4 regions of the Halalkalibacter sp. HAAS-P013 genome follow, and region 1 is predicted to be linked to each of the others. Evidence: riboswitches for the same ligand, from Rfam matches in the RefSeq annotation. Region 1 holds a riboswitch; each other region holds the start of a gene.
What was found. A riboswitch is a leader RNA that binds a small molecule or an ion and turns the genes downstream of it on or off. The one in region 1 is predicted to bind S-adenosylmethionine.
Positions count from the first base shown of each region.

Region 2: it holds a riboswitch for S-adenosylmethionine, as region 1 does, so the genes downstream of both, AC1FXP_RS12280 (methionine ABC transporter ATP-binding protein) here and metK (methionine adenosyltransferase) in region 1, are expected to answer to the same signal.
Region 3: it holds a riboswitch for S-adenosylmethionine, as region 1 does, so the genes downstream of both, AC1FXP_RS02720 (methionine biosynthesis PLP-dependent protein) here and metK (methionine adenosyltransferase) in region 1, are expected to answer to the same signal.
Region 4: it holds a riboswitch for S-adenosylmethionine, as region 1 does, so the genes downstream of both, AC1FXP_RS00985 (peptide-methionine (S)-S-oxide reductase) here and metK (methionine adenosyltransferase) in region 1, are expected to answer to the same signal.

Region 1 covers NZ_JBWQTU010000005.1:18,124-25,802, forward strand. Annotated here, with positions in the region: gene AC1FXP_RS08425 (phosphatase PAP2 family protein) at 1-150, opposite strand, end outside; gene AC1FXP_RS08430 (glycosyltransferase family 4 protein) at 341-1,492, shown strand; gene AC1FXP_RS08435 (hypothetical protein) at 1,580-1,759, shown strand; gene AC1FXP_RS08440 (hypothetical protein) at 1,852-1,974, shown strand; gene pckA (phosphoenolpyruvate carboxykinase (ATP)) at 2,040-3,620, opposite strand; gene AC1FXP_RS08450 (hypothetical protein) at 3,877-4,251, shown strand; SAM riboswitch class I at 4,513-4,624, shown strand; gene metK (methionine adenosyltransferase) at 4,996-6,201, shown strand; gene AC1FXP_RS08460 (DUF1540 domain-containing protein) at 6,705-6,860, shown strand; gene AC1FXP_RS08465 (gamma carbonic anhydrase) at 6,954-7,481, opposite strand; gene AC1FXP_RS08470 (alpha/beta hydrolase) at 7,638-7,679, shown strand, end outside.
Region 2 covers NZ_JBWQTU010000008.1:106,044-113,722, forward strand. Annotated here, with positions in the region: gene AC1FXP_RS12260 (ABC transporter permease) at 1-88, opposite strand, end outside; gene AC1FXP_RS12265 (ABC transporter ATP-binding protein) at 90-1,019, opposite strand; gene AC1FXP_RS12270 (hypothetical protein) at 1,193-1,603, shown strand; gene AC1FXP_RS12275 (hypothetical protein) at 1,801-2,532, shown strand; SAM riboswitch class I at 2,787-2,900, shown strand; gene AC1FXP_RS12280 (methionine ABC transporter ATP-binding protein) at 3,037-4,062, shown strand; gene AC1FXP_RS12285 (methionine ABC transporter permease) at 4,055-4,723, shown strand; gene AC1FXP_RS12290 (MetQ/NlpA family ABC transporter substrate-binding protein) at 4,742-5,602, shown strand; tRNA gene AC1FXP_RS12295 (tRNA-Gln) at 5,673-5,747, opposite strand; gene AC1FXP_RS12300 (phosphatase PAP2 family protein) at 5,941-6,108, shown strand; gene AC1FXP_RS12305 (ThuA domain-containing protein) at 6,304-6,951, opposite strand; gene AC1FXP_RS12310 (SDR family oxidoreductase) at 6,964-7,677, opposite strand.
Region 3 covers NZ_JBWQTU010000001.1:513,120-520,798, reverse strand. Annotated here, with positions in the region: gene AC1FXP_RS02745 (Glu/Leu/Phe/Val family dehydrogenase) at 1-731, shown strand, start outside; gene AC1FXP_RS02740 (YpdA family putative bacillithiol disulfide reductase) at 844-1,812, shown strand; gene AC1FXP_RS02735 (asparaginase) at 2,037-3,005, opposite strand; gene prsW (glutamic-type intramembrane protease PrsW) at 3,110-3,757, shown strand; gene AC1FXP_RS02725 (hypothetical protein) at 3,792-3,953, shown strand; SAM riboswitch class I at 4,088-4,191, shown strand; gene AC1FXP_RS02720 (methionine biosynthesis PLP-dependent protein) at 4,288-5,406, shown strand; gene AC1FXP_RS02715 (bifunctional homocysteine S-methyltransferase/methylenetetrahydrofolate reductase) at 5,403-7,241, shown strand; gene metH (methionine synthase) at 7,277-7,679, shown strand, end outside.
Region 4 covers NZ_JBWQTU010000001.1:174,937-182,615, forward strand. Annotated here, with positions in the region: gene AC1FXP_RS00960 (hypothetical protein) at 1-182, shown strand, start outside; gene AC1FXP_RS00965 (PhzF family phenazine biosynthesis protein) at 323-1,234, shown strand; gene AC1FXP_RS00970 (ribonuclease H-like YkuK family protein) at 1,244-1,738, opposite strand; gene gndA (NADP-dependent phosphogluconate dehydrogenase) at 2,059-3,468, shown strand; gene AC1FXP_RS00980 (M3 family oligoendopeptidase) at 3,587-5,278, shown strand; SAM riboswitch class I at 5,780-5,894, shown strand; gene AC1FXP_RS00985 (peptide-methionine (S)-S-oxide reductase) at 5,946-6,362, shown strand; partial or broken gene AC1FXP_RS00990 (hypothetical protein) at 6,414-6,677, shown strand; gene AC1FXP_RS00995 (S66 peptidase family protein) at 6,722-7,645, shown strand.

The sequences.
Region 1 (7,679 bases):
TGTAAGTAGTATTGATAATGTAAAAGTTGCACCGCCAAGATGAGTGATTTTCGGTAAAATAAGGTCGAGAGGTTTGCACCGCCACTGTTTATTCACGACTAAAAACACTTTATCATCGTTTGTGGATAGCCAGTCGACTATTCGATTCATATGAACAACTCCATTAGAAAAGATCTAGTTACACATTTTATTATAATAGCATTTTTTTAAGTGATTGTTTGAAAAATGTTGAGTTTTTATGCTTGGAAATTCATAAGAAATTTACAGTATCTTTGTAAAATAATTCTTCCCTATGGAGTAAAGTGGAAGTAACGAAACTTTTACTGCAGGGGGAGAGAGCATGGACATACGCATTGCGATTTTCACTGATACGTATACACCTGAAATCAATGGTGTTGCAAGAACATTACAAAGGTTAGCGAGCTACTTAGAAAGGAGCAAGATTGAATTTAAGGTGTTTGCACCTGAAAGCAAAACAATGGTTCCTGAAGTTCCTCATATTCAACGGTTTGCCAGTCTTCCGTTCCTTTTCTATCCAGAGTGTCGAATAGCTCTTCCTAATCCCATTCAAATGAAACAATCCTTAGAGGATTTTAAACCATCCCTTATTCATATCGCTACCCCACTAAATTTAGGACTACATGGGCTCTATTATGGAAAAAAACATCATATTCCTATGGTTGCCTCGTATCACACTCATTTCGATGATTACTTAAAATATTATCATGTACCATTTCTTCAAAAATGGCTTTGGAAATATATGTTTTGGTTTCACCGTTCTTTTGAAAAAGTGTATGTTCCCTCAGAAAGTACGAAAGAAAAGCTTACTAATATTTCATTTCATGATGAGTTGGAAATATGGGGAAGAGGAATTGATCCTACCTATTATACCCCGAACAAGAAAACCGATGAAATCAGACGAAAATATCAAATTAAACAAAGAAAGATTATTTTGTATGTAGGTCGAATTGCACCTGAAAAAGAAATCGATATTGCCTTAAATACGTACGAAACTCTTCCTCTGTACCTAAGACAGGATACCCATTTTTTAATTGTTGGAGATGGGCCACAACTTAAATTATTAACAGAACATAACAATGACCAAATAACGTTCACGGGTTTTTTAGAAGGAGAAGAGCTCGCGAAGATTTATGCCTCTAGTGATCTTTTTTTATTTCCTTCATCTACCGAGACTTTTGGAAATGTTGTGTTAGAAGCGATGGCTTCTGGCTTACCAGTTGTTGGAGCCAATGCAGGTGGAGTACAGCATTTAATTAACCATGGCGAAAGTGGATTTTTATGTAAGGCTAGAGATGTTAAATGTTTTTCAGAATACACTGCAATGTTATTAGATGATAACGAGAAGCGGTATCTTTTTGCAAACAATGCACGGCAATTCGCCTTGACGCAATCATGGGATGAAATATTTGCACGTCTTATAAGAAGCTATTTTGAAGTGGTGAAGCGCAATGTAAAACGTTTTTCAGCTTAAGACGTATAAGAGAGGGTAAGTTCTTTCACCGTATTCTTATAGTTAGTTTAGCTCGTACACACTGTTATGAGTCTTTGCATTTAGAGTATGAATCTGACTAAAACGCAAAAGGTAAATACGAGTAATGAAGCAGTAAAGTCTCCAACGTATCCTAAACTTTCAATGATTACGCCTAATGCAACCATTGTTAGCACTATTGGTACAGAAGTAGGGAAAGAAAATAATGCTCTTTCTGCATATCAGAATACGCTAGCACCACCTACGTAAATGCGTAAGGTAAGTGAAAAGACAAGAGCAACAGGGAGAGAGGTGTTCTTAAGAGCTGGTTGTATAAGCTGTCATGCTGGGAGAACGTTTACGTGGATGTACATGTGGAAGGGATTGGTCATGAGTATTGGGTAGATAGAACGGCAGGTTTTACTGAAGAAGAGCAAGAAGCGTTAATTGATTATCTTCTTACAGAAACAAGTCCCAATGAATAGGGGGATTATAGTAGGAAATTTAGAAAACAGGGTCTCAAGACAAATTTGAGACCCTGTTTCTTATCCTATTTAGGACCAGCTTTCTTAATTCTGCTGCTAATAGAATTGAACTTTTGAAAGTTTTTCTTGAAATTAGCGGCTAATTCTTTTGCCTTTTGATCGTAGGCTTCTTTATCTGTCCATGTATCACGAGGTTTGAGAACCGAGTCAGGGACTCCAGGACAATGAATAGGAATGTGTAGTCCAAAAATAGAATCTGTAATTGTCTCTGCAGAACGTAATTCACCAGATAAGGCAGCCTGAACCATTGCGCGAGTATATTTTAGATTCATCCGTTTTCCGATTCCGTATTCTCCACCGGACCAGCCAGTATTAACAAGATAGACATTAACATCATGCAGGTCAATCTTTTCTCCTAACATTTCAGCATAACGAACCGCTGGCAATGGAAGAAAAGGTGCCCCAAAGCAAGTGGAAAAAGTAGCTTCTGGAGAAGTTACACCACGTTCTGTTCCAGCAAGTTTACTAGTGTATCCAGATAAGAAATGATACATTGCCTGTTCCTTTGTTAACTTACTAATTGGCGGCAAAACACCAAAAGCATCTGCTGTTAGGAAAATGATTGTTTTTGGATGTCCTGCAACACTTGGAACTAAAGCATTAGGGATTGCATCAATCGGATATGCCGCTCGGGTATTTTCGGTTAACGATGTATCATCGTAATTTGCATTGCCTGTTTCAACGTCAATAGCTACATTTTCAAGAACTGTTCCAAATCGAATAGCATTCCAGATTTGTGGCTCTTTTTCTTTTGAAAGGTTTACACATTTAGCGTAACAACCCCCCTCGATATTAAATACGCCATTACTTGACCAACCATGCTCATCATCTCCAATTAATGAACGAAGAGGATCAGCTGATAACGTTGTCTTGCCTGTTCCTGAAAGACCGAAGAACAGGGCGACGTCACCCTCTCTTCCTGCATTTGCAGAGCAATGCATCGAGAGTACATCTTGCTCGGGGAGTATGAAATTCATAACGGAGAAGATGGATTTCTTCATTTCGCCTGCATATTCCGTTCCGCCAATTAAAATAATACGTTCTTCAAAAGAAATGATGACAAATGCTTCTGAGTTTGTTCCGTCATTTATAGGATCGGCTTTAAAAGACGGAGCTGATATAATTGTGAACTCTTTCTGTGAAGGTTCCTTTTGATCTTTGGTAGGACGAATAAATAATTGACGTGCAAAAACCTGGTGCCATGCAAATTCGTTAATGACTTTTAATGGAATTTGATATCTGTTGTCAGCGCCAGCATAGCCATCGGATACAAAAATTTCACTTTTGTTTTTTAAGTGGTCAATCACTTTAAAATATAGGGAGGTAAACGTATCTTTATCAATCGGCTGATTGACCGTTCCCCATTCAATGCTTTCTTTTACACTTGGTTCGTTGACAATGAATTTGTCTTTAGGGGAACGACCAGTGTAAGCGCCAGTTTCAACACTAAGTGCACCTGTAGATGTGAGCTTCCCCTCACCGCACATTAACGACTTTTCAATTAATGAGGAGATAGGAAGATTAAGGTGAACCATGTCTGAGTTCACTAAGTTAATTAATTCGGAATGAAGGTTGATTGTATTCATTGTCGCAAAACCCTTTCTTTAATTTTTTGATTGTTAGCATTAAATACAAAATCTTGTAAATTAGTATAACATAATAAGTCTAATAGTCTATACTATTAATTGAATTTTCCATTTGTGATATATTTAATAGAAAATGTGTTTTCGTAGGATGTTTTTTTGGGTTACTGGCCACCAACTAATCAAATTGCTTTATTGTTCCTAAATTTCTTCTTCATGCATACAATCTAGGTAAAGAGAAATGAAGGAGGCGTTCTATTTGCAGCAAGTTTCTATGTTGGATGTCGCTACTGTTTCAGCAGTAGTAGCGGCGCTTGTAACGGTGATAGGAAATGCCTTTGGTATTGAAAAGCAATATCGTGCTCTATTAGCGATTGGAATAGCTGGTATACTTTGGTTTATTCCAAGGGAGTGGGGAGAACAAGTACTGATGGCACTTATTATTGGCTTAACAGCTAGTGGGGTTTATAGCCAAGTGAAACCTCGGGATAATGCAAATGAATTAATGAAAATGCAACTTCGAGAAGAACTTCGAAAAGAGCAAGAATTGGAGAAGGAAAGGGAGAAAAAGCAACAACAAAGGGAAAGACAAAATGAAAACCGTCAAGAGAGGCGAGATGATACACCGTACTAAAATAACAAAAGGCAAGGTTTGCTTAAAGGCCACTGAAAAAGGTCAAAACCGTACCTTTTTCAGTGGCCTCTTTGACTTCCTGCTTTTAGATCTTATATCTTTATTAGCAAGAATTATGATTAATACTCGTTTTTAGCATAGTATTAAATGAATCGTGCACAATAACAATAAATCTTAATGATAATTTGATTAAATTTTTAATAGGAGTCGGATATGTTGACACTAAACAACATGTGCGATATGATATGCGTCGAACGGATACTCTTATCCTGAGTAGGCGGAGGGACAGGCCCGAAGAAGCCCAGCAACCAACACTTTAAAGCCATGAGTGAAAAGGTGCTAACCTGCAAGGCTATGCCTTGGACGATAAGAGGCTAAAGGTAAACATTCAACCCTTTTCCTCTACAGGAGAAGGGTTTTTATCGTTTATACGGCTTTACAGGTAGGTATTTCCCATTCGATGGGGCATGAGTGCCGTCTCAAAGAAAAACACAAGCTTAGTACAAAGCGGTGTTTAAAGGAGTGTACTGAAAAAGAGGGGTTTTCTTTTTCAATGTACTCGAAGCAATGGAACGCAGCCGCTGCCAATGGTGTGAGAAATGTATCACACCTAGGAGTTTGCTATTAGTGGGTTTCTCATAGCAGACGAGCAGCGTGCGGAATCATTGCTACTTAATATAGAGACATTGAAAAAGGTGGGTTTGTACCTTTTTCAGTGGTTTCGTTTAAAGGAGGAATTTGATAATGACAGAATTGAAAAGCAGACGTTTGTTTACGTCGGAATCAGTAACAGAAGGGCATCCTGATAAAATTTGTGATCAAATTTCAGATGCAATTCTTGATGCGATTTTAACCAATGACCCGAATGCTCGTGTAGCTTGCGAAACATCTGTTACAACTGGCTTAGTATTAGTTGCGGGAGAGATTACGACAAGTACGTATGTCGATATTCCTAAGATCGTTCGTGAAACAATTAAAGGAATTGGTTATACTCGTGCAAAATACGGTTTTGACTATGAAACGAGTGCAGTACTTACATCAATTGATGAGCAGTCAGCAGATATTGCTCAAGGTGTTGACAAGGCACTAGAAGCTCGCGAAGGTCAAATGACGGATGAAGAAATTGAAGCAATTGGTGCTGGCGACCAAGGACTTATGTTTGGTTATGCTAATAACGAGACGAAAGAGTTAATGCCTCTTCCAATTTCACTAAGTCATAAAATTGCTCGTCGCTTAACTGAGGTACGAAAAGATGAGATTCTTCCTTATCTTCGTCCGGATGGGAAAACGCAAGTAACCGTAGAGTATGATGAGGATGGAAAACCTGTACGTATTGATACGATCGTTATTTCAACACAACATCATCCAGAAGTAACTCTAGAGCAAATTCAACGTAATTTAAAAGAATATGTCATTAACCCAGTTGTCCCAAAAGAATTAATTGATGAGAATACGAAATATTTCATTAACCCAACAGGCCGTTTCGTTATTGGGGGACCTCAAGGAGATGCTGGTTTAACAGGGCGTAAGATCATCGTTGATACATACGGTGGATATGCACGTCATGGTGGTGGAGCATTCTCTGGTAAAGATGCGACGAAAGTTGACCGCTCAGGAGCATATGCAGCTCGTTACGTAGCGAAAAATATTGTTGCGGCTGGTCTTGCTGATAAATGTGAAGTCCAGTTAGCTTATGCCATTGGTGTTGCACAACCTGTATCGATCTCTATTGATACATTTGGTACTGGAAAAGTATCTGAAGAGTCACTAGTGGCTCTTGTGCGTGAAAACTTTGATCTGCGTCCTGCAGGTATTATTAAAATGCTTGACTTACGTCGTCCGATTTACAAGCAAACAGCAGCATACGGACACTTTGGGCGTACAGATGTCGAATTGCCATGGGAACAAACGAATAAAGCGGCTGCTTTAAAAGAGCAAGCTGGACTATAAAAAAATTAAATAGAGACGTACTTATGCACACGATTTTTCTAGAAGAATCGTGTGCATCTTTTATTCTCATAATTCGTTTTTAAGGAGAGTAGGTGTGAAGACCCAAACGCGGGTGAAATTGAATGGATTTCATAAATGTGATGAAAGTCAAAAAGCGGTGAAAATTCAAGAGAAAGGGGGTGTCTCAAAAGGTCTGTTTTTGACCTTTTGAGACACCCCCGAAGCAATGAGCGGAGTCGCTACATCTTTTAAAAGCCTTTAGAGGAGTGGGTTTCTCCTCTAAAGGCGCGTAGCGAACGGAGCCATTCCTTCCTCTGTTCCGGACTTTTAGGACAGCCCCCAAACGCCGTTGAAAACCAAGGAAAGCGTCCTTCATTTCAGTTATGAAGGAAATGGAACCCCCTTTTGTTCCCAATATTAATAATACAATCTCTAATTATTTGACCTGTCCGTATGCTTTCTAGTTTTATTGGTCAAAATGAAAATCAGAGGGGGTGAGTGAAATGGCACAAGATGTTTTATGTGAAGTAAACAACTGTGTATACTGGGCTCAAGGAAACCAGTGTGAGGCTGACAGAATTTATGTAATAAGTCATACAGGAAAAGAAGCGGAGAAGCAAGAAGAAACAGATTGTAAAACGTTTGAACCACAACATTAATTTTGGCTAGAAAAGAGCGATGGCCATCGCTCTTTTCTTTCTTTATTATTGATAATAATAATCAATCTTATTCATTTGAAATAGAAAATCTTGTTATTTGTTTTTATCTTCCTGGAGAACTTGTTTATAATGTTGTCCTTTTTCTACATATTCACGCCTGATACGAGCCATATCAACCGTATCTTCTTCAGTCAGGTCACGAATGACTTTAGCGGGTCTGCCAAATGCCATACAATTATCTGGGATTTTCTTTCCAGGAGGAACAAGGCTTCCAGCACCGATAAAGGCACCTTCACCAATCTCAGCACCATCTAATACAATGGAGCCCATGCCAATTAACGCATTTTTACGGATTGTGCAACTATGTAGCATTACTTGATGACCTACAGTGACATCATCTTCAATGATTAATGGATATTTTGGACTTTGATGCAGCATTGACTGATCCTGAATATTGACTCTGTTACCTATTCTAGTAGGAGATACATCACCTCTGATAACCGTTTGAAACCAAATACTTGATTCATCTCCAATCGTAACGTCTCCAGTAATTGTCACTCCATCTGCAATAAAGGCACTGTCTGAAATTGTCGGAAATTTGTCTTGATAACGATAAATCATTCGTCCACATCCTTTTCGTTTAGTGAAAAAATCGCTATACTTATTTTAACGTAAAACGTAATGCCTGGGTTACTGAAAAAGGGAGAATTGTCATTTTCGTAACTTTTCATAACGCCATGGTCTTTTTTCAAATTATATCGTTAGGGGGAATACATTATGTGGAAATGGGAAGTGGCTGACCCAAGAGGAGTGGTCGTC
Region 2 (7,679 bases), on a different contig from region 1:
CAGGGAAGAAAATCCCCCAAAACCAAGCTTGTTTTTCACGAAACGTCAGCTTTAATTGGGCTAAGAACATTTGCTTAAACTGCTTCAACTCAATCCCTCCATTCCTTACCAGTGAAGGCAATAAACACATCTTCCAAACTCATTTCACGGATCGAGACTTGCTCTACCTGATAGTTCTTTTCCTTCGTAAATCCAAATAAGTCATACAATGTATCCTCAGGGTTCGTTGTCCATAGTTTTAAAGACGTTTCTTCGCGTTCTGTACGGGCAACGGATTCAAGGTTTCTAGAAAATAGATCAGCTTCTTCTGCAGCTTCAGCTCCGTCAAGGAATGATAATCGTACTTCGCGTTCTTCCGTTAACTTTTCTATAAGGGCAGATGGTGTATCTACGGTGATGACTTTTCCTTGATCTACGATACAAACTCGATCACTCAACTTTTCAGCTTCTTCCATATAGTGGGTTGTTAAGATTGTCGTTTTTCCTAATGCTTTTAGCTGGAGGACAATGTCCCAGATGTTTCGCCTTGCTTGAGGATCAAGTCCTGTTGTCGGTTCATCGAGGAAGATGATGTCAGGGTCACTAATCATCGCGAGGCCAATGGCAAGTCGTTGGCGCTGACCTCCAGATAGTTTTTTTACATGATTATTGCGGTGATCAGTAAGATTAACGAGTTCTAGAATTTCCTCAGTAGGGCGGGCCTTGTCATAAAAAGTAGCAAAAAGGTTCAGGTTTTCTTCAGGGGTTAATAAGTCAAACATAGCACTTGACTGGGGCTGTACACCAATTTTCTTTTTAATCGTTTTTGCGTGCTGATCCCAATTCAACTCACCAAAGTGGATCTCTCCATGATCCGGTGTAACCAACCCTTCAATCATTTCAAGAGTCGTCGTTTTTCCTGCTCCATTTGGACCAATGATCGTAAATACTTCTCCAGCTTTTACTGAAAAATTGATGTCCTGCACAGCATGAATGGTTCCAAATGATTTTTTTAGATTTTTTACTGTTAATACAGCCATTTACTCTCCTCACTTTCATTGAAATTTCAGCATGTAATAATACGAAATAATTTGCAGAATAGTTTCACGATATCTGAACCATTTTTATTTTATTAACTTAAAATGGGAATTAGTGTTAAAATTTAAAACAAAGTAGTAGATTTGAATAGGGTAGTGTAGATAAGTGAAGGGGGATGGTCACAATCGATTTTTTTATATTTGTTTTATTTGCTGTGGTTGGTGGGTGTTTGTTAATTGGTACGACAAAACAAGAAAAGAAATGGCTTGGTGGAATTGGGGGAATAATGGCGGTCATTTTTATTGTTGTTAGTCAAATAATTAAACTCCAATCGGGGTTCTTTATAGAACGAAGTGTAGAAACTTCAGAACCTGTCGGGCAATGGGTCGTATCCTGTTTTATTGTTCTAGCACTCTATTTACTTATGATGATTAATTACCGCTGGATCAATGCTGCATTAAAGAAACAGTCGTGGCAAAAATGGGGATTAATTAGTTTGGATATATTATTTAGTCTTATTTATCTATGTTTCGGAGCATTTGCACTTTTTGTCGTTACTTTCACATACTTTCCGTTTGCGCCATAACAGATAAATAAGAGCGAACAGTTCTAGCACTGTTCGCTTTACTTGTGGTTGGACAGCTGAAATAGACTTTGAATTGGTTGTGAATGAGTAGTGTTTGTATGGATGGGACAAAGGTTTATGTTTACCCAACTTAAAGGAGATCAATGTTAAGATAGAAAATAACACAATTGAGCAGAAAAGTTGAGGTTTTTTAAAATATGAAACACTTATTATTTGTAGTTACGTTGCTCTTTCTTTTCGTTGGCTGTAGTGAAACAGAGAAGGTGCTAGAAAAAGAACCAGATTTTCAAGGGATGATTCACTATGAAGATGAACTAAATTCATTATTCTTTGTGTATGTTGATGATGATTTAACTCCTAGAGAAAAACAGGACTTTTATATCCCAGACTATATATATGGTTATTGGGTTGAATTAACAAATAGCACTATACTTTTAAATGATGAAGGAGAAGAGATCACCATCGGTGAAGCAGAATCAGGCAATGTGAGGGTTTGGGTTGAAGGAAACTTTAAAGAAACAAGAACGGCAATTAATGGTGATAGGAAAACGTTCTTTGAAATGATGGAAGAACAAAAGGGGTTTCCTTATTATAAAGCGGAACAAGTTACTTTTTTCACAGTTAAATTGACGAGAGATGATGTGATTGCCAATTTAAAGGCGTATGATAATGGTAAGTATACAGTTCATGGTTACTTTGAAAGTTCAAGAACATATGAAGAGAATATTGATCATGTTCACAAGTTGATGGCTTTAATGGATGACTTAGAAGAAATTGAAACCGGTAGTGTGAACATAGGTGGTTCTAACCTACCAAGCGGTGCGAAAGAATTAGGCATAGAAGAATATCCTTTCTATATTATTTTTGACACTGAAGAGATTGTATTGGAAACTAGTAGTATAGAAGAGGTTTATAAATTCTTTGAATAACTCTCTTAAATGTGCGGTGCACGATCATCAGTCTAACTGAGACGAGTGATCGTGCTTTTTTGTTCTTTTCTGTACATGGCGAATTAATGCGGAGTTATGGCGAGTAAAAAAGTAAAAGGGAGTACCGCTACTTTATTTTTCGATAAATCTGAATAAAAAATTATATCAATGTAATATTATTTGTTGACAATCATTTTGTGATTGTGCTATCATTCTCTCATTGCTAATATAAACAAATAACTGAATTTAATAGACTCTTATCCAGAGTGGCGGAGGGACTGGCCCGACGATGCCCGGCAACCGTTGGATCGAATGCGATCTAAGAAGGTGCTAAATCCTGCAAAGTGTAATGCTTTGAAAGATGAGAGAAGGGAATAAATAAACCTTTCTGCTCATCATACAGAAAGGTTTTTTACATTGTGGGAATAATAATTCAGAAAAAATGTTGTAATAAATTTGAGTATTCTTATAGGGAATGCTACCTATAAGGGGAAGGAGGAGCGGATGATTTCATTAACAGGAATTCGGAAAATATTCCTAACAAAAAATGGTCAAGTTACGGCAGTTGATGGGATTAACCTTACCATCAATGAAGGTGAAATCTATGGTGTTATTGGATATAGTGGTGCGGGAAAAAGTACATTAATTCGAATGTTGAACATGCTTGAGAGGCCAAGCGAGGGTGATGTTGTAGTTGCTGGAAGAAATCTTTCAAAACTAAAACCAACAGAGCTCCGTAAAGCTAGACAAGAAATCGGCATGATTTTTCAGCACTTTAACTTGCTTTGGTCGCGGACTGTACGGGAAAATATTGCGTTTCCGCTTGAAATTGCTGGTGTGAAGAAGACTGAGCGAATGAAGCGAGTGGATGAATTAATTAAGCTTGTTGGCTTAGAGGGCCGAGAAGAAAGTTATCCATCTCAATTGAGTGGGGGACAAAAGCAGCGTGTCGGTATTGCACGTGCGTTAGCCAATAACCCGAAAGTTCTTCTTTGTGACGAAGCAACGTCGGCATTAGATCCTAAAACAACCGATTCAATTTTGGATTTACTTGTAGATATTAACGAGCGACTAGGATTGACGATTATATTAATTACGCACGAAATGCATGTCATTCGAAAGATTTGTCATCAAGTTGCGGTTATGGAAGCTGGAAAGATTGTTGAGAAAGGGCCTGTACGAGAAGTGTTCCGTAAACCAAAAGAGAAGATGACAAAGGAATTCGTTAAGCAAATTACGGAGACTGATGAAACAGTTGAAGCCGTTGATCATATGCTTGCTGATTATCCGGACGGGCAGCTGGTGCAGCTGACGTTTGTCGGAGAAGAAGCAGAACGTCCGTTGATCACCCAGTTGATTAGACAATTTGATGTCGAGGTCAACATTATCCAAGGAAAAATAACGAAGATACAAGAGGGTTCGTACGGAACATTATTTGTGGCCTTAACAGGTGACAAAGATGAAATCGACAAAGCCATTGCATTTATCCGCGAGAAACAAGTGGAAGTGGAGGTGATCGCCCATGCTTGATCAATGGTTTGGAAGGGTAAGATGGGATCGGTTATGGGACGCCACACTCGAGACTCTTTATATGACGGGGATTTCCGTCGCGGCGACATTTATCATTGGGTTAATTTTAGGCCTTGTCTTGTATTTAACGAGCAAAGGAAACCTTTGGGAAAACAAGTGGATTAATACGGTATTTAGTTTAATTGTTAATGTGTTTCGCTCGATTCCGTTCATTATTTTAATTGTTTTGTTGATACCATTTACACGTATGCTCGTTGGTTCGATGCTTGGAGCCAATGCAGCCTTACCAGCATTAATCATTGGAGCGGCTCCGTTTTATGCTCGGATGGTCGAGATGGCATTAAGGGAAATTGATAAAGGTGTTATTGAAGCTTCTCAAGCAATGGGAGCAACCAAATGGGATATCATTCGAAAAGTCCTTATTCCTGAGTCGCTTCCAGCACTCATTTCCGGTATAACCGTAACAGCTATTTCGTTAGTTAGCTTCACGGCTATGGCCGGTGTAATTGGAGCAGGTGGACTCGGACACTTTGCTTACCTTGAAGGTTTTCAACGAAACAACAGTCAAATTACATTAGTTGCAACAGTGGTCATTTTAATCATTGTCTTTCTTATTCAATGGATTGGTGACTACTTTACAAATAAAACAGATAAACGATAACAAGGGGGATTTTTAATTATGAAAAAGTTTTTACGCTTACTTGGTGTAGCAGCATTATCCGCATCTTTAGTAGCTTGTGGTGCTGCAGAAGAAGAAACAACAGAAAATGCAGCTGGTGAAGAGGGAGAACAAGCTGAAACATCAACGCTAGTAGTTGGGGCATCTGCTGTGCCGCATACAGAAGTACTTGAATATGTTCAACCACTTTTAGCTGAAGAAGGCATTGAGCTTGAAATTGTCACATTTCAAGATTATATCTTGCCAAACCAAGCATTACGTGATGGCGATATCGATGCAAACTATTTCCAGACACCTGGTTACTTAGCGATGCAATTAGATGAAAATCCTGATTATGATTTTGTAAGCATTGGGGCTATCCACGCTGAGCCAATTGGTGTGTATTCTAAAGAATACAGCAGCTTAGATGAGCTTCCAGAAGGTGCAACAATTATCATGAGTGATTCAATTAGTGACCATGGACGTATTCTTCCAATTTTTGAAGAAGCAGGCTTAATTGAGCTTGATGTCGCAGAAGGTGCTTTAGCAACAGTAGACGATATCGTATCAAATCCTAAAAACTTACAGTTTGACAAGTATCAAGTAGAAGCAAGAATGCTTGCTCCTTCATTTGAAGCAGGAGAAGGCGAAGCAGTTGTGATTAACACAAACTATGCACTTGAAGGTGGAGTAGACATTGAGCAGTATGGTATTGCGTTTGAGGGAGCAGATGTTCTTCAACCAAACCTAATTGTTGTTCGTTCAGAAGACGAAAACCGTGCTGAGATCTTAAAATTAGTTGAAATTCTTCAATCAGAAGAAGTTCAACAGTTCATTATCGACACGTATGATGGTGCGGTCATTCCTTTAACAGGTGAATAATAAAATAGAATTTGAAAAAAGCTGCTGAGTTTTGTTACTCAGCAGCTTTTTTGGATTATGTATTTGTAACTGGCTGGGCTAGCAGGATTCGAACCTACGCATGACGGAGTCAAAGTCCGTTGCCTTACCGCTTGGCTATAGCCCATCGAAGTGACAATCTTATAGTATGTACTTGCAGAGATATTATTCTTCTTTCTCAGAAAAAGATGAAGAAAAGTCATTTTGTGAGGGGATGTAGACTCAAACTGAGGAATAGGAGTTGTGAAAAGTGCATCATGGGGTAGTTGAAATCAAATGCATAAACCGAAAAAAGTATCTAACAATACGTTAGTACAGTTATGATCCTTGCTATTGGGACAAGCAGGGTTTATCTCAGAGTGCATTTTCCAAGCGATGTAGTAGGAGCTTATTTATTAAGTGGGTTTTGGCTCTTTTTGACAATTTGGGTTTATCAATACATAAAAGAAAGACAACACAATCGAAAAATAAAGAGGGACTTCGCATAATCAGTGAATAAGGTTCTGTATTGTTGAGGGGAGGACCAATTTATTATTCAGGATATGTGACTTAATTAAATTCTGAATCCTTCCAGAAAAAAGAGCAAAGATGATTGACTTTCCTCCTTATTCTTTTCTTAGCTAAGTTTTTTTAGTTAGTGAAAAAGGAGAGAAGGGGAAGAACCCGAATCTCATCCTAATAACCTATTTTGATAACGACCAAAGTATTTTTTCTACTAACAAATTTGAGACATTTTTGTTCAACATGCCTTCCTTTGTATGGGCTGGAGTAAAGCAGCAAACCTTCCCTTTTTCATAGGAATGCTTCCAGCCTGCGATCGAATCGCCATCAACACCTGTGCTCCAAAGGTCGACTTCTGTGTTTTCTATTTCACAGTGGACAAAATACTGCTCATCGGTAAGGAGGAATGTATTTTCTCCGCTTTTTTCATTTTCCTTCAACATGTATGTAACCTCTTGAAGTCCCGGTGGGTGATAGTCAAAAGATCCTCGTAACATTTGAATATAATTGCTTTCCCCTTTATATCCAGCCATCCCAGCATGCCAAGCTAGTACACTGCCTCCTTCTTTAACATAGGTGGCAAGCTTCTGGTCCAATTCTTCTGTTAACCAAGTAATGACGTGTTCATCCTTAGGGTTTAGTTGATCCATTTTTGCATTGATCAATAAGTCTGGTTTCTCATCTAGAGCTTTGGATACTTCCTCGTGAGTAATGTACTGAAGATGAACGTCTTTTTTGTTTGGCATTCGGTCAACTGCAGCTTCCAAACCAACTTTGGCATCATCTCCAGCATGCCAGTAATCGCCTACTAGTGCTATGATCCTAATCAATTTTATCTCTCCTTACCAGTTTAGTTTATTTCCTTGATAATCAATGTACATGTGTTCATTTATCGCTGGGGATTTTAAAATTTGCTCCATAATCCCAGTCGCTGATTCGAACGCATCAATCGTTGCATCAGGATTAAAGTCACCAAAAATATACGTCTTCACATAACCTGGATGGAAAGCTAATACTTTGATTCCATATTCCTCTAATTGGTTTTGTAAGATTGTTAATTGCATATTTAATGCAGTTTTTGACATGCAATAGCCATACTCTTTCTTTCTCCAAGAATCTGCTAAACTCCCGGCTTCTGAAGAAATATTTGCGAGGATCTTACTATCACCTTTCATTAATAATGGAACGACAGATTTGGATACACGTAACGGCCCTAAGGCATTGGTGTTATAATGAGCCATCATATCGTCATAATTAAACTCTCCGAATACATCCTCAGAGCGATCCTTATAAATAGCAGCATTGTTAATCAAAATATCTAATTGACCGGCATGCTCTTTAATATAGTCCGCGGCCTGATCCACAGATTGCTGATCGGTAACATCTAATGTAATAATGTGTAAATCGTCACCATGCTCCTCCTTTAATTCATCAAGCTCAGCCCAATCCGTCATGTAGCGACCAGCAAAAACTTTGAAATTAGATTTCAAGAAAACTTTTGACAGAGCTAAACCTAACCCTCTATCTGCGCCTGTTATATAAATTGTTTTTTTCATTG
Region 3 (7,679 bases), on a different contig from region 1:
TTATAACAGGGAAGCCTCTTGTTCTTGGAGGTTCCCATGGCAGGGAATCGGCAACGGCTAAAGGAGTGACAATTTGCATTCGTGAAGCGGCTAAGAAAAAAGGAATTGATTTAGACGGAGCTCGCGTTGTTATACAAGGTTTCGGAAATGCAGGGAGCTTCTTAGCGAAGTTTATGCATGATGCAGGTGCATTAGTTGTTGGAATCTCGGATGCTTATGGTGGTCTATATGATCCTGACGGCTTAGATATTGATTACCTATTAGATCGTCGTGATAGTTTTGGTACGGTTACAAAGCTTTTTAGAGATACGATCTCCAATCAAGAATTGCTTGAATTAGATTGTGATATATTGGTGCCAGCGGCAATCGAAAATCAAATAACGGAAGCAAATGCGGACCGAATTAAAGCATCGATTGTCGTAGAAGCTGCCAATGGACCGACAACAATGGAAGCAACACGTATTTTAACCGAGCGTGATGTTCTTCTCGTGCCAGATGTTCTAGCAAGCGCCGGTGGAGTAACGGTTTCGTATTTTGAATGGGTGCAAAATAATCAAGGATACTATTGGACGGAAGATGAAGTAGAAGGAAAGCTGGAAGCTGTTATGGTTGGTTCCTTTGATAATATATATAGCTTAGCTAGAATTCGGAAAGTAGATATGCGTCTAGCGGCTTACATGATCGGAGTACGGAAGATGGCTGAAGCATCAAGGTTCCGTGGCTGGGTGTAATTAAATAAAGGATAAAAGGGAGACTCGGAAAGATCAAATGTGCCTACATATTAGAAATTTGGGACAATTTTGTGAGTTTCCCTATTTGATTTATGAAGAGAAGGTGAACATTATGATAAGGGAAGAGGTCGTTATAGTAGGTGGTGGGCCTTGTGGGCTTGCAGCAGCTATTGCTTGTATGGAGCAAGGACTCAGGCCACTTGTGATTGAGAAGGATAATGTCGTTAGTGCCATTCATCGTTATCCAACTCACCAAACATTTTTTAGTACGAGTGAAAAGTTGGAAATAGGTGGTGTGCCATTTGTAATTGAAGAACGAAAACCTAGACGAAACCAAGCACTTGTCTATTACAGAGAGGTGGTTAAGAGAAAAAATATACGGGTTAGAGCATATGAACAAGTTGAAACTGTTCAAAAGCAAAAAGAAGGTCATTTTTACATAAGAACATCAAAGGAAGAATACGTAGCCGATCACGTAATTATTGCTACAGGTTATTATGATTCTCCAAATATGATGAACATACCAGGGGAAGATCAGAGCCACGTATTTCATTATTTCAAGGAAGCTCATCCTTATTTTGATATGGACGTTGTTATAATCGGAGGTAAGAATTCAGCTGTAGATGCAGCATTGGAGCTAGAAAAGGCAGGGGCTCGAGTAACGAATTTGTACCGCGGCAGTGAATATTCTACTAGTGTTAAGCCTTGGATCCTGCCAGAATTTGACTCTCTTGTTCGTCATGAAAAAATAAACATGGTGTTTAATGCAGAGGTCGTAGAAATTACATATAATGAAGTTGTCTACCAAGTAGGAGAAAAGATAGAAAGGGTGCCTGCCCAATTTGTCTTTGCGATGACTGGTTATCATCCAGACCATTCTTTTTTAAGAGAAATGGGGGTTCTTGTTGACCCGGCGAGTGGACGACCATATTTTGATCCTGATTCAATGGAAACAAATGTAGAAGGATTATATATTGCAGGTGTCATCGCGGCTGGAAATAATGCGAATGAAATCTTCATTGAAAATGGACGTTTTCACGGGGGACAGATCGCTAACTCTATTCAAAGTAAGAAAAAATAAAAAATAGGCAGTCACAAAGGTGAGTTCTTTGACCTTTTGTGACTGCCTCGAAGCAATGAGCCAAGCCGTCGTAATCCTTTGAAGACTGTTATGAGTGGATTTCTTATAACAGGAGCGCGACGAGCATGCCATTGCTAATTTTTCAGAAGGTCTTTATCTGACCTTTTGAGACCTTGTATCGTATGATTTAAGAAGTCATTAATTTATAAAATGGGTGCTATGGGTTATTTATAAAAAAGTTCCTGAATCGTTGAGTGATCCGTCGATTGTTCTAAAACAGCCATGAGCTTCAGTCTTGCCTTTTGGCCATTTAAACCATTTGTAAAAATGATGCCGATTTCTTTTAACGAACGACCGCCGCCCTCGTACGCATAAGTATCTTGGACGACGCCGTTGAAACAACGCGATACCAGTACTACCGGAATGTTACGGGTGATCAATGACTTTAGTGCAGGCATAATGGTTGGAGGGACATTCCCTTGACCGAATGCTTCAATAACTAACCCGTCAATGTGAGTGGTAGCGACGGCTTCGATGATTGTTTCGTCCATGCCAGCATAGGTCTTTAACAAAGCTACTTTTTTCGTCATTTGTGTTACAGGATGGCAATCACGTTTCGTTAATGTATGGTGAAAAAACACCCCGCGTTTTGTAACAATTCCAATTGGGCCGTATTGAGGGCTTTGAAATGTCGCAATATTACTTGAATGAGTTTTCGTTACATTTTTTGCTGTGTGAATTTCGTCATTTAAGACAACGAGAACTCCTTTTCCTCGTGCCTCGTCACTTGCTGCTACTCTTACTGATGCAATTAGATTATGTGGACCATCTGCACCAAGCTCATTACTAGAACGCATCGCTCCTGTAATAATCACCGGAGTATCCCAATCAAGAATAAGGTCTAGTAAATACGCTGTTTCTTCAAGGGTGTCCGTCCCGTGAGTGACAACAATGCCATCTAATTGATCGTCTTTTACTCGCTCTTTTAACCTTTTTGCTAAATCAACCATTAAACTAGGAGTCATGTGAGGAGAAGGTAAATTTAAGTAATCATCCACAATCACAGAGGCAATGGTTGATAGCGATTCGATAGTGGAATATAATGGGTTTATTAAGTTTGGTTGGACTGCTCCATGTTCATTTTCTTGCATGGCGATGGTGCCACCAGTATGTAAAACAAGAATTTTCTTCAAAAAGGTCACCCCAATTTCACAATGTTTTGCATAATTATATTATATTACCATATAAGCTTTGGTTTGAGTAATAAATCGTAACGCAAGGAGAAAGGATTGGCGAATTGTTTGCACTTATTACAGCAGCAATAGCTCCAGGAATGGCATTATTATCATATTTTTATTTGCGAAATCATTATAGTTCGAATACGGTTTCGCTTGTTTTTCGAACGTTTTTAATTGGAGTGTTACTTGTATTTCCTGTTATGGTTTTACAGTATGCATTCACGACGGAAGGGTATTTTACACATCCGTTTACAAGAGCCTTCTTTTTGTATGGGTTCGTGGAAGAATTCTTTAAATGGTTTCTACTTTGGGTTTTTGTGTATCAACATGCGACCTTTGCGAGACGCTATGATGGAATCGTCTACGGCGCCTCTCTTTCACTAGGATTTGCAACATTAGAAAATGTTTTTTATTTAATAGCTAATGGCTTAGAAACAGCTTTTGGCCGAGCTTTATTGCCTGTATCTAGTCACGCTTTGTACGGTGTCATCATGGGATATTATCTTGGAAGAGCTAAAGTAGAAGAAGATAAAAGGGGGAAACATTTGACGTTGTCGTTAAGTTTGCCTATTATTTTACACGGCGTCTATGATTTTATTTTGCTTTTTTTCGGAATGTATTTCTTAGTTGCGATAATTCCATTTATGTTTTTTCTATGGTGGGTAGCGTTAAAAAAGGTGAAGCGAGCTCATCAATTAGATGTATAGGTTTGTAGAATTTAATAAGTAAAGGGTGATCAATATGGCTGAAGGACGTTATCGTGTTGTGATTCGTTGTCCAGTTTGTAGTGAAAAATATATTCTACGTGGGAGTAGAAATGAAAAAGGTGAATATGAAACAGGCTTCAAGCGTTGTGTCTGCGGAAATGAAGAAAACTTAAATATTGATGCTTCCTTAGAATAAAAAATTAAATATGTATTGATCGTTGCTGTTGCGCTTTTTTCTAATGATTTAATCTACTTGCAGGAAAAATTTTTCTTGCAAAAGTTCGAAATTTGTTGTAATTTTGATTAAATGAAAAATATGAATAATTGATTTTCTTATCAAGAGAGACGGAGGGACTGGCCCAAAGATGTCTCAGCAACCAGCCGATTTCGGTCAGGTGCTAAATCCATCAAGTTGACGGCTTGAAAGATAAGGAGAGGCGATTGATAACACAACCACCTTCTTCTTATTTTAAATAGAAGGTGGTTTTTAATATTTATTAATGAATGATATAAATGTGGAGGTCTTATAAATGAACCGTGAGAAACTTGAGACAATCTTAGTACAAATTGGAAATCGTTCAGATAATCCAACAGGGACCATTAATACACCTGTGTATTTTTCAACTGCATATAGGCACACGGGAATTGGGGAGTCGACAGGGTATGATTACGCAAGAACAGGTAATCCAACTAGAGAGGTCGTAGAAAAAGCGATAGCGGAGTTGGAAGAGGGGGAACGAGGTTTTGCTTGCAGCTCGGGGATGGCAGCCATTCAAACGGTTCTTTCTCTTTTTGAACAAGGAGATGAAATTTTAGCATCACAAGATCTGTACGGAGGAACCTATCGTTTATTTGAACAAGGATGGAATCGTTGGGGTTTAACTTTTTCTTTTGCAGACCCTCGTAACCTTGAACAGTTTGAAAACTGTATTACTGATAATACAAAGGCATTATTTATCGAAACGCCTACGAACCCATTAATGCAAGAAGCGTCGATTGTTGAACTAGCTAAAATAGCCAAAAAATACGGAATTTTATTAATTGTTGATAATACGTTTTATACCCCACTTTTGCAACAACCACTTGTGGACGGTGCAGATATCGTTATACATAGCGCTTCTAAATATTTAGGTGGCCACAACGATGTGATCGCTGGGCTCATTGCTGCAAAAGGAGAAGAGCTTTGTGAACGTATTGGTTATTACCATAACGGGATCGGAGCAATCTTATCAGCTTTCGATTCATATCAGTTAATTAGAGGGATGAAGACTCTGGCCCTTCGAATGGATAAACATCAAGAAAATGCGAAAGCAATCGTAAAATATTTAGAGGCGCAAGAAGGTGTAATAGACGTCCTATATCCTGGAAAAGGTGGAATGATTTCTTTTCGGATATTAAAAGAAGAGTGGGTCAACCCATTTTTACAGCAGTTGAAACTCGTCTCTTTTGCAGAAAGTTTAGGTGGGGTTGAGAGTTTGATGACGTACCCTGCTACGCAAACACATATGGACATTCCTGAAGATATTCGTATAGCAAATGGTGTTTGCAATCGCTTGTTGCGTTTTTCTGTTGGGATTGAGCGGGCAGAGGATTTAATTGCTGATCTTGATCAAGCATTCCGTCAAGTGAAAGAGAGGGAGAATGAATGAGCTTTTTAGAACAACTAGCATCAAAAGTCTTAATCGGAGATGGAGCAATGGGAACGTTGCTATATGAGCAAGGAGTCGACCAATGCTTTGAAGAAGTAAATGTAAAAAATCCAGATATCATACTAAATGCTCATAAGAAATACGCCTTGGCTGGAGCTGATGTGATTCAATCTAATACGTATGCTGCGAACAAACTGAAGCTAGAAAAATATGGGCTAGAGAAAGAGGTTCGCTCCATCAATCGCTCAGGCGTACGTTTAGCAAAAGAAGCTTCTGGTGAGAATACGTTTGTACTAGGAACTGTTGGAGGGATTAGACGGTTTCAATTAGAAGAATGGAGCCTTGACGAGATAGAGGAAGCCTTCAAAGAGCAAATGAATGAGCTATTAACGGAAGGCGTTGACGGCCTTTTGTTAGAGACGTTTTACGATTTGGAAGAAGCTACGATGGCTGCAAACCTTGCGCGAAAATTAACAGGTTTGCCTTTAGTTGTAAATTTGTCACTCGGAGAAATAGGTGTGATGAATGGTGGGATTGCCGTTTCTGATGCGTTTGAACAACTGACAGCTATAGGAGCTGATGTGGTTGGATTAAATTGTCGGACAGGTCCGTTTCATATGCTTCGTTCATTTGAAACGATTGCGTTACCGAAAAAGGGGTTTTTATCTGCGTACCCAAATGCAAGCTTACCTGATTATCGTGATGGGCGTGTGTTCTACCAATCGAATGCAGATTATTTTCAAGATATGGGAGAGAAGTTTATTAAGCAGGGGGTTCGTTTATTGGGAGGTTGTTGTGGTACGACGCCTGAGCATATTGAAGCATTTGCAAAGGTGAGAGAAACTACAGAACCGATCACTAGTAAAACGGTCCGGCCATTAGTTGGATTCATGCGGGAATCCATTGAAATTCCGCGAAAAGAAAAGCCGCTTCCAGAAATTGTGAAGGAACGAAAGTCTGTAATTGTTGAGTTAGATCCACCTAAAAAATTAAGTACAAAGCGGTTTATGGAAGGCGCAAAAGCACTTAAGGAAGTGGGAGTAGATGCTGTTACAATGGCTGATAATTCGCTTGCCTCCCCGAGAGTCGATAATTTAGCTCTTGGTGCAATGATTAAAGAACAGATAGGTGCAAGGCCGCTTGTCCATGTTACTTGCCGTGATAGAAACTTAATTGGGCTACAGTCTCATTTAATGGGATTAAGTGCATTAGGCATTGATGATGTATTGGCGATTACAGGCGATCCGACGAAAATTGGTGATTTTCCTGGAGCAACATCCGTTTATGATGTAAGTTCTTTTCAACTAATTTCATTTTTGAAGCAGCTAAATGAAGGAATTTCTTTTTCAGGAAAAGAATTAGGGCAGAAAGCGAATTTCTCTGTCGGAGCAGCGTTTAATCCGAATGTGAGACATTTAGATAAAGCTGTAAAGCGAATGGAAAAAAAGATTGAGAGTGGCGCAGATTACTTCATGACCCAACCAATTTACAGCATAGATCAAATGGAATCATTAGCGAATGAGACGAAACATATAAAAGAGCCTATCTATATCGGGATTATGCCATTAACAGGTACGAGAAATGCTGAATTTCTTCATAATGAGGTGCCAGGTATTAAATTAACAGATGATATTCGAGCTGCGATGGCTGCATGTGGAGAAGACAAAGAAGCCGCTGCAGCTGAAGGGATACAAATTGCGCGATCACTGATTGATGCAGCTTTGCAATATTTCAATGGAATATATTTAATTACACCGTTTATGCGTTATGAAATGACAGTCGAGTTAACAAAATATATAGAAGTACGGAAACCAATTATTCAAGGAAGTAAGTGAATTTAGGAGTATGCGGGAATAGAAAGGACGGACATATGGTTAAGTCTTTGTTTGAACAACAGCTAGAAAAGAAAATTCTAATCCTAGACGGTGCAATGGGGACGATGTTGCAACAAGCTGAACTAACAGCAGAGGATTTTGGTGGGGAAGAATATGAAGGATGTAATGAATATTTAAATGAAACAGCTCCTCATGTTATTGAAAACATTCATCGAGCTTATTTAGAAGCAGGAGCTGACATCATTGAAACAAATACATTTGGCTCGACAGATATTGTTTTGGACGATTATGATCTTGGCTATAAAGCAGAAGAACTGAGTCGCTTGGCAACGGCCATTGCGAAAAAAGTAGCGGATGAATTTTCAACACCAGAGTGGCCGCGTTTCGTTGCTGGTGCGATGGGTCCAACAACGAAGTCACTTTCTGTAACAGGTGGTG
Region 4 (7,679 bases), on a different contig from region 1:
GTTTCTTATGGGTAATTCCTCGGTTTGGTCTAATTTTTCAATGGATATCGGAACATGTTTGGCAGTCTAGTATAATAGGGCTTTCAATCGTATTCATACTAGTTATCGTAAATTGGGTTAAGTCAAGAAGGGCGAATAAAGTACAAAATAAACAATTAAAGGTAGAAAAATCTCAAGGATAACCTCATTATTCGGTAGCTTCTGTTAGCGAGTAGCGGGGTAATATTTACTAAACGTTAAAATAAAAAGGCTTAAGTACTAGATAGCAACATCTAACTCTTCTATGATAGAAATACAAAGAACTACATTGGAGTGATAGTGAATGAAAGGCATTAAAGTGTATCATGTTGATGCGTTTACGGATCAACCGTTTGGAGGAAATCCTGCTGGGGTTGTACCAAACGCAGAATCAATTGACTCTTTCGAAATGCAATCGATCGCAAAAGAACTTAATTTGTCGGAGACAGCTTTTCTCATACCTTCAAAAAGTACAAATACAGATTTTCGTATTCGATATTTTACGCCGAGCAGTGAGATTGATTTTTGTGGGCATGCCACCGTTGCATCAGCTTGGTTACTTGGTACGGTATATGATTGGGCAGAAAAAAAGAACATGATCACGTTTGAGACAAACATTGGTCATGTTCCGGTTGAATTCGTAACAAAGCAAGGCGCATTACATGCTGTTATTATGAAACAGGTAGAACCAAAAATAAAAAAGATAGAGACAGACCTAGCTGAGTTAGCAAGCTATATCGGTTTAACTAAGGATGATATTGATACAAATTATCCGGTTAGACTTGGGTATACTGGGAATTGGCACCTACTCATACCTGTCAAAACACGTGAAGCCATTGACCAAGCTGTACCGCAGATTCTCAAATTGAAAAAGCATAACGAAATCCATAATATCTGTACGACTCATCTATTTACATTTGATAGTCAAGAAGAAAATTGCTTGATATATACACGTGACTTTGCTCCTGCTGTAGGAATTCATGAAGATCCTGTTACAGGTTCAGCAAATGGGGCATTAGCTGGTTATTTAGTACTCGAAGGAATCTTAAATTCAAAAGTAGATCATGTCTTTTGTATTGCTCAAGGGCATGCAGTTGGAAGGCCAGGGAAGATTGACATTATCATCCATATCGATGATGACAAGCCAACCATTAAAGTTGGAGGTAGGGCAGTTCCTACGATTGCTGGTACTTTTTTAGTAGCGGGAGAAGAGTAATCTAAAGTATTATTTGCCTACTTTTTTTGTGTATCTATTCGCATAACTAGAGGCTACAAAGGCATCTGGTTTAATTTTAGGTTCAACACCCATTGTTTCCAACCGGGCCACCATTTCTTTTACATATTCTCGTGTTTTATTGCGTTTCCCTGAACCGATATCGATGTGTCCTTCAATTGAAAATGTAGCTCCTTGGTATACATATGGTAAGACAATATCAATCATTTTGTTCTTTTTTGAATCTGTAAACATAGAGACAATCTCTTCTGTTAATGTGGTTTCTAACGATATTCGTTCATGCAAATGACGCATTGGCTTAGGTATCGTGATTTTTCGGATGCAAGCCCAAGCACCTTTCCCAGTATTTTGAATCACGATTCCAGTTATAAAAACCGTGCATCGTGCATGAACTTGTGAATCCGTTCCAACCATCAGTCGATAATTGCCACGTGGATTTAATTTTATAAATTTAATAATTCGCTTAAAGACTTGTTCAAACGACATGTTTTTTTCTTGCAAATTTTGAAATTTGTAGTGTAACCTTTCTTGTCGTTTCAAATGATCACCTACATTTACTTGGTATAATATCCATCATATGCAAGCAAGCTATATTTATTAGTGAAATCAGAAAATTAAGGCTACTATCCCTAAAATTCGACTAAATCAATAAGAAATGTTTGCGCATAAGGTGTAGTGGTAGTAATATAGATAGAGAATTCAAAAAAAACTTTTCCCAAAACAATATTTGTTGTGAGAAAATAACATGTAATGTTATGGGAATAGTTCGAGCACACTAAAGACAGAAAATATTAGGAGTGGTAGAAATGAGCAAACAACAAGTTGGAGTCATTGGACTTGCAGTAATGGGTCGTAACCTAGCGCTTAACATTGAAAGCAGAGGGTATAGTGTTTCTGTATTTAACAGATCTTCTGAAAAAACGGAGACTATGTTGAAAGAAGCAGAAGGTAAGAATGTCGTTGGTACATATAGTATTGAAGAATTTGTTGCTTCACTAGAAACACCAAGAAAAATTTTATTAATGGTACAAGCTGGCTTTGCTACAGATGCAACAATTGAGCAGCTTTTGCCACACTTAGAAAAAGGCGACATTTTAATTGATGGTGGAAACACGTTCTTTGAAGATACTCGTCGTAGAAACAAAGAGCTTGCTGAGTCAGGCGTTCATTTCATTGGAACAGGGGTATCTGGTGGTGAAGAAGGAGCGCTTAAAGGGCCTTCTATTATGCCAGGTGGGCAAAAAGAAGCATATGATCTTGTAGAGCCTATCTTCAAGGATATTTCTGCAAAAGTTGGCGGAGATGCTTGTTGCACATACATCGGTCCAGATGGTGCTGGGCACTATGTAAAAATGGTTCATAACGGAATTGAATATGGTGATATGCAGTTAATTTGTGAGTCTTACCACCTTATGAAAGATGTTCTTGGACTAAGTGCACAGGAATTACATGAAACATTTAAAGAGTGGAATGAAGGCGAACTTGATAGTTACCTAATTGAGATCACAAAAGACATCTTCACTAAGGTGGACGATGAAACTGGAAAGCCTATGGTTGATGTTATTTTAGATACAGCTGGCCAAAAAGGGACTGGAAAATGGACAAGCCAAAGTGCGCTTGATTTAGGTGTACCTTTATCGATCATTACAGAATCTGTTTTCTCTCGTTTTATTTCAGCGATGAAAGAAGAGCGTGTGAAAGCAAGCAAAATTCTAAGCGGACCGAACACTACGTTTGAAGGCGATAAAAAAGAATTTGTTGAAAAAATCCGTAAAGCATTGTACTTAAGCAAAATTTGTTCTTATGCTCAAGGGTTTGCTCAAATGAAAGTAGCTTCTGAAGAGTATGATTGGAACTTAAACTTAGGAAATATCTCTATGATCTTTAGAGGTGGATGTATCATCCGAGCTCGTTTCCTTCAAAACATTAAAGAAGCTTACGATCGTGACACAAATTTAACGAACCTATTACTAGATCCTTACTTCAAAGAAATCGTAGAAGGCTACCAAGAAGCTGCTCGTGACGTAGTGGCTACAGCTGTTAAGCTTGGAATTCCTGTTCCAGGTCTTGCAAGTGCGTTAGCATACTTTGACAGCTATCGTACAGAAACACTTCCGGCTAACCTTCTACAAGCGCAAAGAGATTACTTTGGTGCTCATACGTATCAACGTGTTGATAAAGAAGGAACATTCCACACAAACTGGATGGAAAAATAATAAATTGTGTAAGGTGGCTTCGACTTAGTCGAGGCTGCCTTTTTTGTTTGGATAATTTTGTATTTATTATTACATTGTATTCTGGTACGATGAGCTTACCTGAAAAGGAGGACGATTCATGTCAACATTTTATGTAGAGAAACTGAACTTTAATGAACCTAAGAAAATAGCGGAGATGTTTGATGCGTTGTTACAGGAATCTACGGACAATGTAGAGGAATTAGAATCATGGCTTAAAAAACAGTCAGAGCTATTTGATGCCATTGAGGAAGCAATGTCTGGGCATTACATCGACTTTCAATGTCAAAGTGACTCTAAAAAGGCAAAAGAGATTTTTGAGCATGACCAAAGTGTCATTGACCCCCTTTTTAAGAAATATAATTCTTTATTTGATGAGGCATTTTTATCTTCTAAGGCAAACGGCCAATTAGACCCTATTTTGTATGAACAGTTGATTAAAAGAAAACAAAATGCAAAAGAAATTTTCAGATTAGAAAATATTGACTTAGAAGTAAAAGAAGATGCGCTTGCAACGAATTATTTTGAACATACAGGAGGATTAACCGTTCAATGGGGTAATGAAGAACTGACATTAAGTGAACTTTCTCCATACATACAAGACCCTGATCGTAATACGAGACAACAAGCTCTTACTTTAATTTCTGAAGCCATCCTCTCCAAGGAAGCAGAGCTGCAACAAATTATGAATGAGCTTATTGTGTTACGTCATCAAAAAGCTCAAAACACAGGGTTAACGAATTACAGGGATTATATGTTTAAAAAATATGAGCGCTTTGATTATACGCCACAGGACTGTAAAAACTTAGCAGTATCAATTCGTAAGTATGTCAAACCGCTCAAAGAAAAATTACAGAAACAGCATAAGACTGAACTAGGTGTTGACACGTATAGACCATGGGATAGACAAGGTGTTCCACAAGAGCAAAAGCCATTACAACCTTTTACAACAACTGAGGAGCTTATTGAAAAGTCGAAGGTTATCCTTGGAAACCTTGATCCACGGTTTGCTGAGCTTCTAACAACGATGGATGAACGTGGGATGCTTGATTTAAATAGTCGAAAAGGCAAAGCGCCTGGCGGTTTTTGTTCTAATCTCCCTGTATCACAGCTTTCGTTTATTTTTATGAATGCATCCAAGACACAAGATGATATGATTACTTTGCTTCACGAAATGGGGCATTGTATTCATAATGACTTAATGAGAAAGCAACCAATTGGAGACTATCGTGAGACACCAATGGAATCAGCAGAATTAGCAAGTATGTCAATGGAACTTTTGACTATGGACCAGTGGAATCTCTTTTATAAAGATGAGGCAGATCTTATACGTGCAAAGAAAGAGCAGTTAAAAGGAATAATCGATTTTCTTCCTCTTGGGATGATCATTGATCAGTTCCAGCATTGGATGTATGAAAATCCAGATCATACATCTGATGAACGCGATAGAAAGTACAAAGAACTGATGCTAAATATAGACTCGAATGTGGTAAATTGGAATGGTTATGAGAAATGGCAACAAACAGCTTGGTTGCGTGTTCTTCATATTTTTGAGGTGCCATTTTATTATATAGAATATGTGATTGCCCAACTAGGAGCAGTCCAAATGTACAAACAATACCGGGAAAATCCAGAACAAGCACTTGAAAATTATAAAAAAGCATTGGCTCTCGGTTCATCGAAATCTTTACCTGAAGTATATGAGGCGGCAGGAATTCGCTTTGATTTCTCAGATTCGATGATTCAAGAATTAATGGTATTTTTAGAACAAGAATTAGAACAGTTACAGTAAAACAAAAAGAGTTGTCAGTTCAGTATGGCAACTCTTTTTGTTTGTTGAGACCTTATAGAAAGGGAATAGGGATATGGGGGAAAAAGAGCCTAATCATAATACTGATTTCCAGTTTTATTTTATTTATTTATGTATGTTTTTTACATGTTCAAATCATACATTACAGTCATTTCAAACTTGAGCGAGGCATTGATTATGTCATTATATTAGGAGCAAGAGTAAAAGGAGCCGAACCTACCTTATCCCTTTGAAGACCAAATTACGACGATATTAATTAACTACGTTTACAACTTATTTTATAGGCAATGATAAAGCGATGGTTGATAAATTTATTGAAAAATAATAACAACGAAGGGGTATTGAGATCCCTACTTAGGAGCATTTCTTAATAAGAGGATGAAAGTTTTTTAATATATTTAAAAGTATTAGTTGAATTTTGAATTAGAGATTGATATTATTAAAAGTAACACTAATAAACATAAAAAATAAATAGCGATAAACTTCTTATCCAGAGTGGTAGAGGGACAGGCCCTATGAAACCCGGCAACCATCAAGTTTAAATATTAACTTGAACGGTGCTAATTCCTGCAAAGGTGTAACCTTTGAAAGATGAGAGAAATGTATTTATTAATACTAACCTCTCTTTCAAAAAAGAGAGGTTTTTTTAATGGAAAGAAGGCTTATCGCTCAAAAGGAGCGATCATTAATGGAAAGAGCAGTGTTTGGTGCAAGTGAATTTTTCAGTCAACAGGCTTTTATTACAGATTTTCGTGGTATTGAGTATGTTCAAATTAGACAATTAAAAGGAACAAATGTAGATATAGTAGAAATATGGTTTGACCCTTGGAAAGTATCCTATAATGAATTATTAGATTTGTTTTTTGATTTGCATAACCCAACAATTAAACAAGGTCAGCAATTTAAGAATCAGTCCTTTATTTTCTTTAATAATTTTAATCAATTAAAAATAGCCAAACAAAAGAAAAGCCAGCTAAAACAAGTATTTAAAGATGAAATAATCACAGAAATTATTCCGGTGTTTGAACATATTAATACCCCGGAGGAGATAAAGCTAATATCATAATAAACCTCATATTTGGATGCGATGCTAATGAAGTAACTTTTTGAATGGAAAAAGACGGCTGATCAAAAGCAGCCTTATTGTTTTATCATGGAAAATAAAAAAGTATTTGAGATGGCGGTTTGTATGAGCAGTGGACAAAAGGGGAAGAACGGATCGTTTACTGCACAGCCTAATGATGTAACACGTGATGTATATGATCGCATGCAAGTCATCCTATCTAGTGATACACTGTTCATAAGTTATCTTATGGGTCCATTAGAAAAAAATGTTTATAAAATAAATATGTTTTCATACATTTATATATACGCACATTAATAACTCTAGCCGTTTCAGAAAAGTGAAGACAAGGGAGGAGTAAAATGGCTATAAGACCACCATTGTTACAAAGAGGAGATACGATTGGATTGGTTACAGCTGGCAGCCCTCTTGATGCTAATATCATAAATACTAGAGTTCAAACAATTAGGGATATGGGTTTTAATATTGCTTTTGGCAGGAACGTTTATTCATTTGAGGGCATCGTCGCTACAACGGCAGAACAAAGAGCTGAAGATGTGATGAACATGTTTACAGATCCAGGTGTCAAAATGATACTCACAACACGTGGAGGGACTGGGGTTCAGACCATTCTTCCATATCTAGACTACGCTGTAATAAGAGATAACCCTAAAATAATTTCCGGTTATAGTGACATTACAGTACTACTTAATATTTTGAATCAATTTAGTAATTTAATTACCTTTCATAGCTTAATGCTTGTTGATTTTAGAGCAGATACTCCATCTTATAATTATAATCAATTCTTTCAAGCTAATTCTACATTACTTTCTCCTAGATCTATTCAAAATCCACCCAATATGCCACTGATGAGTTTAGTTCAAGGTAATGTAACGGGTCCCATAGTAGGTGGAAATATGACTTCGCTCATTAATACACTGGGTACACCATATGAATTTGATACAAAAGGTAAAATACTTTTCTTAGAAGAAATCAATTCTCCTACGACAATGATTTATCGCTACTTTACTCAGCTATCGATGTCAGGAAAATTCCAAGATTGTATTGGTATTATTATGGGGGAATGCACCAATTGTCCTGTGTCTTATGGCACGACATATATAGATTTAATCAGAGATTGGTTAGTCCCCTTAGGAAAACCTCTGATGGTCAACCTTGCTACAGGACATGGAATTTATAAAGCTGCTATTCCAATAGGTGCATCTGTAAACCTCAATACAATAGATAATACATTAACTGTACTTGAACCAACTGTTTCTGTTTAAGTTTGAATTACTCAGTTTTTTATTATGTGAAAAA